Regions from separate parts of the Streptosporangium sp. NPDC050284 genome, predicted to be linked through region 1. Evidence: riboswitches for the same ligand, from Rfam matches in the RefSeq annotation. Region 1 holds a riboswitch; the other holds the start of a gene.

What was found. Region 1 has a riboswitch for cyclic di-AMP ahead of ACIBH4_RS20505 (C40 family peptidase). Riboswitches for the same ligand answer to the same signal wherever they lie in the genome.
Region 2: linked by a shared signal. The riboswitch ahead of ACIBH4_RS31480 (NlpC/P60 family protein) and the one ahead of ACIBH4_RS20505 (C40 family peptidase) in region 1 are both predicted to bind cyclic di-AMP.

The regions. Positions count from the first base shown of each region.
Region 1 is NZ_JBITIZ010000008.1:213,949-218,527, reverse strand. Features, by position in the region: gene ACIBH4_RS20515 (branched-chain amino acid aminotransferase) at 1-894, opposite strand, end outside; gene ACIBH4_RS20510 (3-isopropylmalate dehydrogenase) at 1,069-2,115, opposite strand; cyclic di-AMP (ydaO/yuaA leader) riboswitch at 2,256-2,489, shown strand; gene ACIBH4_RS20505 (C40 family peptidase) at 2,477-3,085, shown strand; gene serA (phosphoglycerate dehydrogenase) at 3,681-4,579, opposite strand, start outside.
Region 2 is NZ_JBITIZ010000016.1:107,383-111,961, reverse strand. Features, by position in the region: gene ACIBH4_RS31490 (RDD family protein) at 1-75, opposite strand, end outside; gene ACIBH4_RS31485 (amino-acid N-acetyltransferase) at 304-870, opposite strand; cyclic di-AMP (ydaO/yuaA leader) riboswitch at 1,316-1,463, shown strand; gene ACIBH4_RS31480 (NlpC/P60 family protein) at 1,469-2,518, shown strand; gene ACIBH4_RS31475 (LuxR C-terminal-related transcriptional regulator) at 2,591-2,791, opposite strand; gene lysX (bifunctional lysylphosphatidylglycerol synthetase/lysine--tRNA ligase LysX) at 3,718-4,579, opposite strand, start outside.

The DNA.
Region 1 (4,579 bases):
CTCGCAGCCCTGCTGCCACTCCTCGACCGACAGTCGCCCCTCCTCGGCCTGGAGGCCGAGGCCGGAGGCGAGGCAGAGGATCGAGTCACGGGTGATGCCGGGCAGGAGCGTGCCGGTGAGTGCCGGGGTGAGCAGGCGGTCTCCGTAGACGAAGAACAGGTTCATCCCGCCCATCTCCTCGACGTAGCGGTGCTCGCCCGCGTCCAGCCAGACCACCTGGTCACAGCCCTGCTCGACGGCCTGGCGCTGGGCGACGAAGGCCGCCGCGTAGTTGCCGCCGCACTTGGCGAAACCGGTGCCGCCGGGGGCCGCGCGGGTGTACTCGGTGGAGAGCCAGACCGTCACGGCCTGCCCGCCCCCGAAGTAGGCCGCCGCCGGAGAGGCGATGACCATGTACTTGTAGCTCCTGGACGGGTAGTTGACACCGAGCGCCGGCTGCGTGGCGATCATGAAGGGGCGCAGATAGAGGCTGTGCCCCGGCGTGGTCGGGACCCACTCGCGGTCGGTCTGGACGAGCAGCTCCAGCGACTCGACGAACGTCTCCTCGGGCAGCTCGGGCATGGCCATCCGCAGCGCGGAGCTGTTGAAGCGGGCGGCGTTCGCCTCCGGCCGGAAGGTCACGATCGCGCCGTTCTCCTGGCGGTAGGCCTTGAGTCCTTCGAAAAGCTCCTGCGCGTAGTGGAAGACCGACGTCGCGGGGTCGAGACTGAGCGGGCCGTACGGCATGAGCCTGGCGTCGTGCCAGCCCTCCCCCTCGGTGTAGTCGATCGAGATCATGTGGTCGGTGAAGACCTGACCGAACCCGGGGCTCGCCATTACCTGCTCGCGCTCTGCCGCGGTGCGAGCGTGGTCGGAGAGCTGCACGTCGAAGCTGAGCTTCTGAGCGGTGGTCATCGCACGGATCCTTCTCTTGAGGTCTGGCTTACCCTTGGGTCCATTCTGCGTCGGACCGGGTAACGGGAAACTACTCCATCTATGCCGAAAACCGGCAGTGCTGGAGAAACAAAAAACGCGCCTGGCGGCTCAGGTGAGCCGCCAGGCGCGTCGGGGTCGAGGGAGGCGGCTTCCTCAGCCGGCTACTCGGGCGGTGATGTCGTCGCCGATCTCGCGGGTGGTCCGGCCGGCCCGTCCGGCAGCCCGGTCGACCAGGTCGTCGGCGACGGCCTGCTCGACCCTGGCGGCCTCGGCGGCCATGCCGAGGTGGTCGAGGAGCATGGCGACCGACAGGATCGTGGCGGTCGGGTCGGCCTTGCCCTGGCCCGCGATGTCGGGGGCGCTGCCGTGAACCGGCTCGAACATGCTCGGCGCGGTGCGGTCGGGGTTGACGTTGCCGCTCGCCGCCAGGCCGATGCCACCGGCGATCGCCGCGCCGATGTCAGTGAGGATGTCGCCGAAGAGGTTGTCGGTGACGATCACGTCGAAGCGCTCCGGCTGGCTGACGAAGAACATCGAGGCCGCGTCGACGTGGCAGTAGTCGGTCTGGACCTCGGGATATTCCAGGCCGACGCGGTCGAAGGTGCGGGCCCAGAGGTCGCCGGCATAGGTGAGCACATTGGTCTTGTGGACCAGCGTCAGCTTCCTGCGGGGGCGGCCGAGCGCCTTGTCGAAGGCGTAACGCACGACGCGCTCGACGCCGTAGGCGGTGTTCAGCGACTCCTGGGTGGCGATCTCGTGCGGCGTGCCCCTACGCATCACGCCACCCGCTCCGGCGTACGGGCCCTCGGTGCCCTCGCGGACGACGATCATGTCGATGTCCTCGGGGCCGGACCTGCCCAGCGGCGTCTCGACGCCGGGGAAGAGCTTGACCGGGCGCAGGTTCACGTAGTGGTCGAGCTGGAAGCGGAGCTTGAGCAGCAGGTCGCGCTCCAGGATGCCCGGGGGCACGCTGGGGTCGCCGACCGCGCCGAGCAGGATCGCGTCGTATCCGCGCAGTTCGTCGAGGACCGGGTCCGGCAGGGTCTCGCCGGTTTCGTGGTAGCGCTTGGCACCGAGGTCGTAGGTGGTGGTCTCCACCTTCGTGCCGACCGCTTCGAGGACCTTCAGCCCTTCGGCGACGACCTCGACTCCGATTCCGTCCCCGGGGATGACCGCCAGGCGAATGTTACGCGAATCCATGCAGGCACCCTACCGGTCCGTCTCGGTGATCGAACACCGGTCTCACTCTGCGGACGTGTCCACACGGCGAGCTCTCTGATCGTTTTATCCTTTTTTGCTATGCATTGACCGTTTCGGGAGGTTTCGTTATTGTCCTCCCATTCACATCACTGCCTAATCCGTACGGGCCACCCCCTGACCGAGCCCACACGGAGCCGGGGAACCACTTTTTTACGGGATCTACCGCATCCCGAGAACGCCGCTCCTCCCCCGGAGCGCGTTCCCGGTCGTCATCAGGTGGATCCCTTGGGGCGAATCAGCGCGTTCTCGCGCCGTAGGGCGACCTCCACGCCCGAGCCCGACAGCTCACCCGGCCGGCCTTATGGAAGGAATCATCCTGTCCGGCACAGTTCTCCCCCGCGTCCTGTCCATCTCCGCCTCCCTGATCCTCACCGGCGCCGCGGTGTGCGCGACCTCGACCGCCGCCCTGGCCGCCTCCCCGCCCCCCGCCCCCGGGCCCGCGGCGCTCAAAACCCCCACGCTGAAGGAAACGCTGAAGGCCATGGCTGTCAGGCCCGCCTGGCAGAAGGCCGTGAAGTGGGCCATGTCCAAGCGCGGAACGCCCTACGTCTGGGGCGGCACCGGCAACGGCGGCTTCGACTGCTCCGGCCTGATGCTCCGCGCCTACGGCGCCGCCGGGATCAAGCTCCCCCGCGTCACCAACGACCAGTACGCCGCCTTCTCCAAGAAGATCGCCTGGAAGAATCTCAGGCCCGGTGACCTGGTCTTCTTCAGCGGCCTCGGCCATGTCGGCATGATCACAAAGCCCGGCTACATGGTTCACGCCCCGCGGAGCGGCGACGTCGTCAAGGAGGAGAAGCTCAGCTCCTGGCGCCGCGCCGCCTTCTCCGGCGCGGTCCGCCCCGACCCGCAGGGGGTCCAGCTGGCCAAGCGGGTCGAGCTCGCGACCGAAATCGTGCCCGGCGGATGAGACACGCCGGAGGATCGCCGCCGGGAGGCCGTGGAGACCCCGGTGACGGCGAGAACGGGCTCAGCGGGTGGGGGCACCACCGTTGTCCCTGCGGTCCAGAGCGGTCTGGAGCGCGTCGATGGCCTCGTCCTCTGTCTCCTCGGGACGGTTCCAGGGATACATGTCGTACATGGCGAATCTCGTCTCGGTCGCACGCGAGCAAGGAAGGTGGTCAAGTCTCCGGTCGGGACTCCGACCAGGCCTGATGTCGAGGGCCCGGATCACGGACCGGTGACGGGGGCTTGGAGCCGGCAAGCGCCACGACACCGCGGCGAGTCGCCGGCCTGCCCCTGTCAGGCCTCGCCGCGGCAGGTAAGAATTACGAGAACCTGGCGCATTTGATTCCAGGTTACCTGCTCACGGAAACACCGTCTCGTCCGGCGTACACACTTCTCACATACTGAGACGAGATGTGGCCGCCGCCCCGGTCATCGGGGCGGCGGCCACACCGGTGGACCACCGTCGCGTTTCCCGCACGCGCTCCCCGATCGGTCCGGGGTGATCGCATGTCGTCCTGGATCAAACCGCGACGACGCGGCACGCGCGGGAAACGGGGCTAGTCGGCCAGGTCGGCCGAGCGACCGCTGTCGGCGCCGATCTCCGCGCTGATCTGGTCGATCACCTCGGCCGGGATCGCGGTGTCGACGGTGAGGGCGATCAGCGCCTTGCCGCCCTTGGCGTCACGGGCCACCTGCATCGAGGCGATGTTGATCGAGTGGTCGCCGAGAATGCGGCCGACCACGCCCACGATGCCGGGACGGTCGGTGTAGGTGAAGAACGAGAGGTGGTCGGTCGGCTCGATCTCCATCTGGTAGCCGTTGACCTCGACGATCTTCGTGATCTGCCTCGGCCCGGACAGGGTGCCGGAGACCGAGACCGTGCGGCCGTCGGCGAGAACGCCGCGGACCGTCACGACGTTGCGCCAGTCGGGGCTCTCGGAGCTGGTGACCAGCTCGACCGACACGCCCCGGTCCTTGGCCAGCAGCGGGGCGTTGACGTAGGTGACCGAGTCCTCGACCACGTCGGTGAAGACGCCCTTGAGCGCTGCCAGCTCCAGCACGCGGACGTCGTGGGAGGCGATCTCGCCGCGTACCTCGACGTCGAGCTTGGTGGCGACCTCGCCCGCGAGTGCGGTGAACACCCGGCCGAGCTTCTCGGCGAGCGGCAGACCCGGCTTGACGTCCTCGGCGACGGCACCGCCCTGGACGTTGACCGCGTCCGGCACGAACTCCCCGGCGAGGGCGAGCTTCACGCTGCGCGCGACCTGGGTGCCCGCCTTCTCCTGGGCCTCGTGGGTGGAGGCGCCCAGGTGCGGGGTGACGACGACCTGGTCGAGCTCGAAGAGCGGGCTGTCGGTAACCGGCTCCTTGGGGAACACGTCGATGCCGGCGCCGGCGACGCGGCCCTCCTTGATCGCGGAGTAGAGGGCGTTCTCGTCGATGATGCCGCCCCGGG
Region 2 (4,579 bases), on a different contig from region 1:
GTAACCCTGGCCGTAGCCGGGCTGGCTCTGTCCTGGGCCGGTGTTCGGCTGTGAGGCCTCCGACCGATATCCCATGACCGTTACGTCGGGATCGAGTTCGCCAGCGGCTCGACCCGCGTTGTGCTGTCCGTAATCCGGGTGCCCCGACGGTGTGCGATCGCGGTCGGGATCATCCTGTGGATACGGCGGCTGTCCGGTGCTCACCGCGTCACCTCACTTAGACTGCGCATGTGGCAAATGTCAGACGCACATGCTTGCTGCTGCACAAGGTATCGACATAGGTATCGACAGTCACCTTTCCGATCAGTCAGCTCTAAAGTCATCACAGTCGGGCTCACGTGTCAGGTGGAGCAGCATCCGGGTGTTTCCCAAGGTGTTGGGCTTGACGTGCTCCAGATCGAGAAACTCCGCCACACCCTCGTCGTAGGAGGCGAGAAGCTCCGCGTAGACCGCGGGGGCGACGGGCGTGCCCTGGATCTCGCGGAAACCGTGCCTGGCGAAGAAGTCGACCTCGAAGGTGAGACAGAAGACCCGGCGCAGGCCCAGCTCCGCGGCCGTGCGGATGAGGGCGGAGACGATCCGGTGGCCGATTCCCATCCCGCGACGGGTCGGATCGACGGCCACGGTGCGGATCTCGGCCAGATCCTCCCAGAGGACGTGGAGAGCCCCGCAGCCGATGACCGCCCCCTCCTTGTCGGTGGCGACCCAGAACTCCTGAACGTCCTCGTACAGGGTGACGGTGGCCTTCTCCAGCAGGCGTGGGCCGACGCCGCCATAGGTGTCGACGAGCCGCCTGATCGCGCGGACGTCCGGAGTCCGGGCACGACGGACCGAGACCTCGGCGACCTCTACGACCTCGGCGACCTTGATCGCCTCGGGCAGGGGCGGGTCAGGCTCCGCCCCCTCGGGTCCCGCGCGTCGCTCCCCGCCGCTCGGGGTGCGCACGACCGGCACGGGAGAATGCTCAGCAAGCTGCTCCATGACCGTTCAGCGTACGTCCTCACCGGTCTTCAATTACGGCTCCTCCTTAACTCGCGGCACACCCCCCTCACATGACCGCCGGTAATCGCTTTACCACACTGGGCGCGCGGCATCTCACGTGTGCCACAGCTCACCTTTGGTACGGTCCCGGACCTGGGAAGACCTTCGCCACGCCCCCACCAGGGAGGTAAAGGCAGCGTAATGGCCATGTTGATCATATTGGCGTGTGATCTTTCCGTGACACTTCGGTTGCGAAACCTCCACTGAATTCGCAGTTCTGGTTGAGCAGGAACCACGGGTGCACTAATCTCCGTGCTCGATGTCAGAGACGTAAAAGCCTGACCCGCCGAATCCCCCACCACGGGGAACCGGGGACCCACCACGTCCTTCGGGGTGAATCCGAGTGCCACCGGCGCACTCGGTAGGGCTGCCTCCGGCCCGAACCCGTCAGCTAACCCGGTAGGCGGCCGAGGAGAGGAGCCCGTTGGTGAAGCGCGAGCGCGACCGCGGAGGAAAGAACGCGGGCGACGACGCCCGCCGTCGAGAACGCGCGCCGCGCGGGCTGCGCCGCCGTATGGCGGTCATCGGCCTGGCATTCGCCACCCTCACTCTCGGCACGCCGCTGGTCGCGGCCACCGCCGACCCCGAACCCAGCCTCCAGCAGCTGGCCAAGCAGGCCGAGAAACTGCACGAGGAGATCGGCGTCCTCGCCGAGCGATACAACGGCGAGCGGGTCAAGCTCAGGCAGGCCCAGCGGGCCGCGGAGAGCGCCGAGAAGATCCTCGCGTCGAGCGAGTCGGAGCTGGCCTCCCGCCGCACCAAGGCCACCCTCCTGGCGCAGAGCACCTACATGTCGGGCGGCCTGAACTCCGGGCTCGCCTTCACGCAGGCGACGGACCCCGACACCTTCCTCGATCAGGCCACCACCAACTACGCACTCCAGCAGCAGCAGAGCGAGGAGGTCGCCCAGGTCGCCCGGGCGATCGAGGCCGCCGAGCGGGCGAAGGCCGGCGCCAAGGCGAGGACGGCGGAGGTCAAGGAGCTCCTGGCGGAGATCGACGGCAACCGGACCAAGATCGAGCGTCTGGTCGCGCGGGTCGAGAGCGACCTGTTCAGCGAGGTGCGTGCCAGGGCCGTCGGCAACAGGGGCGCCCGGGTGAAGACCAACGTGCCCATCGTGGGCAGCGGCAAGGCCGCGGAGGCGACCCGCTGGGCGCTCACCCAACAGCTCAAGCCGTACGTCTGGGGCGCCGAGGGTCCCAACTCCTTCGACTGCTCCGGGCTGGTCATGTGGGCCTACCAGAAGGTCGGCATCAGCCTGCCGCACTACACCGGTGACCAGTGGACCGCCGGCACCCACGTTTCCAGGAAAGAGTTGCGCCCGGGAGACCTGGTCTTCTTCTACAGCGACCTGCACCATGTCGGGATCTACATCGGCGCGGGTCTGATGGTCCACGCGCCCCGGACGGGTGACGTCGTCCACATCACCACGATCGACAACCGGCCCTTCGTCGGAGGCGTCCGCATCGCCGCCTGAGCGTGCCCCGCCCCGCCCTCCTGCCCGCACGCGTGCCCGGCCCGACCTGCCGGGCACGCGTGCGGTGCCGTGTCAGATCAGGCGACGGCGGGCGGCCCAGGCGACGGCCTCGATCGCCGTGGCGACACCGATGCGGTCGCAGATGCCTCTCAGCCTGCGCCTGACGGTCCGCCCGCTGATGTCGAGGCGACGCCCCACTCGATCAACCGTGACACCCTTGGCGAGCTCAGCCAGCAGCACGAGGTCGTCATCGCTGAGACCGATATCGCTCATGCCCAGAGGGCCGTCGCCATGGCGTGAATCCACTTCTGGATATGCCACCAAGAGTCACTCCCCCCACTCTGGAAACCGGGTGCGAGACGCCGGAAATGAATACCGTCCGCCAGGAACGGTAAACGCCTCGTTCAAAGGTCGTCAAGTTCTGCTCTTCATAGCGCGCGTCCAGTATTGACATAGTAGGCGCTACATGAAGTACTCATGATATGTCAGTGCCTTTGCGGCTATGTCATGACCCGTCCTGGGCGCGAGCCGGTAGGCACCCCTGGCTGCGGCGATCGAAGTCCCGGCAGAACAAGATTTTGCGGGGTCCCCGCCTCGCCGGGCACGTCGGAGCCGGTCCTCCGGAGATCCGGACCGCCCACATTTTTCGGTAAAAACCGATCTCTTCCCGATACTCTTCGGCCAGCACGACCATCCGCTACCTTGACGACACACCACGAAAAATACGGAAATATGAGGGTCAAGGAAGCAGCTTCACGACATTCGCGAAGTATCACGCGATGACGGTGGGACGCGAAAGCGATATTGGACGTGCTGGAAATGGATTTCCGCCCCACACGGAAAGGCGGCCGACATTACGTGGGCCCATGGGAGCGACGGCCGTTCCCGGCCCCCCGATCTCGTCCCGGCCGCCGATCTCGTCCCGTCCGTCCCGGCGTCGGCCCCGTGGCACTCACGGCGACACCGCATGAAAACGGCGTGGGGGGGGGGGGGGGGGGGGGGGGGGGGCCCCCCCCCCCGCGCGCGGGGGGGGGGCGGGCGCGGGGGGGGGGGGGCGCCGCCCCCCCCCCCCCCCCCCGGCCGCGGCGGCCCCCCCCCCCCCCCCCCCCCCCCCCCCCCCCCCCCCGCGCGGGGGCGGGGGGGGGGCCCCCCCCCCCCCCCGCCACCGTAAGATCCCTGCGTGTCGCCCTTCGCCGGGCTCAGGCGGTCGGCTTGACCAGCGGGAACAGGATGGTCTCGCGAATGTTCTTGCCGGTGAAGGCCATGATGAGACGGTCGATCCCGAGCCCCATGCCACCGGTGGGCGGCATCGCATATTCCAGGGCCGTGAGGAAATCCTCGTCAAGCTGCATGGCCTCCGCGTCGCCGCCCGCGGCGAGCAGGGACTGCTCGGTGAGGCGGCGGCGCTGCTCGACCGGGTCGTTCAGCTCCGAGTAACCGGTGCCCAGCTCGGTGCCGAAGCCGATCAGGTCCCACTTCTCGGTGAGGAGGGGGTTGTCCCGATGGTTGCGTGCCAGCGGGGAGGTCTCCAGCGGATAGTCCATGACGAACGTGGGCTGAATGAGCGTGTGCTCGACGAGGGCCTCGAAGATCTCCTGGACCAGCTTGCCCTGACCCCACTTGGCGTCCCAGTGGATCTCCCGCGCGTCCGCGAGCTTACGGACGTGCTCCAGGGGCGTCTCGGTGGTGACCTCCTCGCCCAGCGCCTCGGAGACCGACCCGTACAGGGTGATCCGCGGCCACTTCGCCAGCCCGAGATCGACCTCCTGGCCCTGGTGGACGACGACGGAGTGGCCGAGGGCGGCCAGCACGGCCTTCTGGATCATCCGCTGGGTCAGGTCGGCGATGTCGTTGTAGTCGAGATACGTGCCGTACGCCTCCAGCATCGTGAACTCGGGGTTGTGGGTGGAGTCGGCGCCCTCGTTGCGGAAGTTGCGGTTGATCTCGAAGACCTTCTCCAGGCCGCCGACCACCAGCCGCTTGAGGTAGAGCTCGATCGCGATCCGGAGGTAGAGCTCCATGTCGTACGCGTTGATGTGGGTCCTGAAGGGCCTGGCCGTG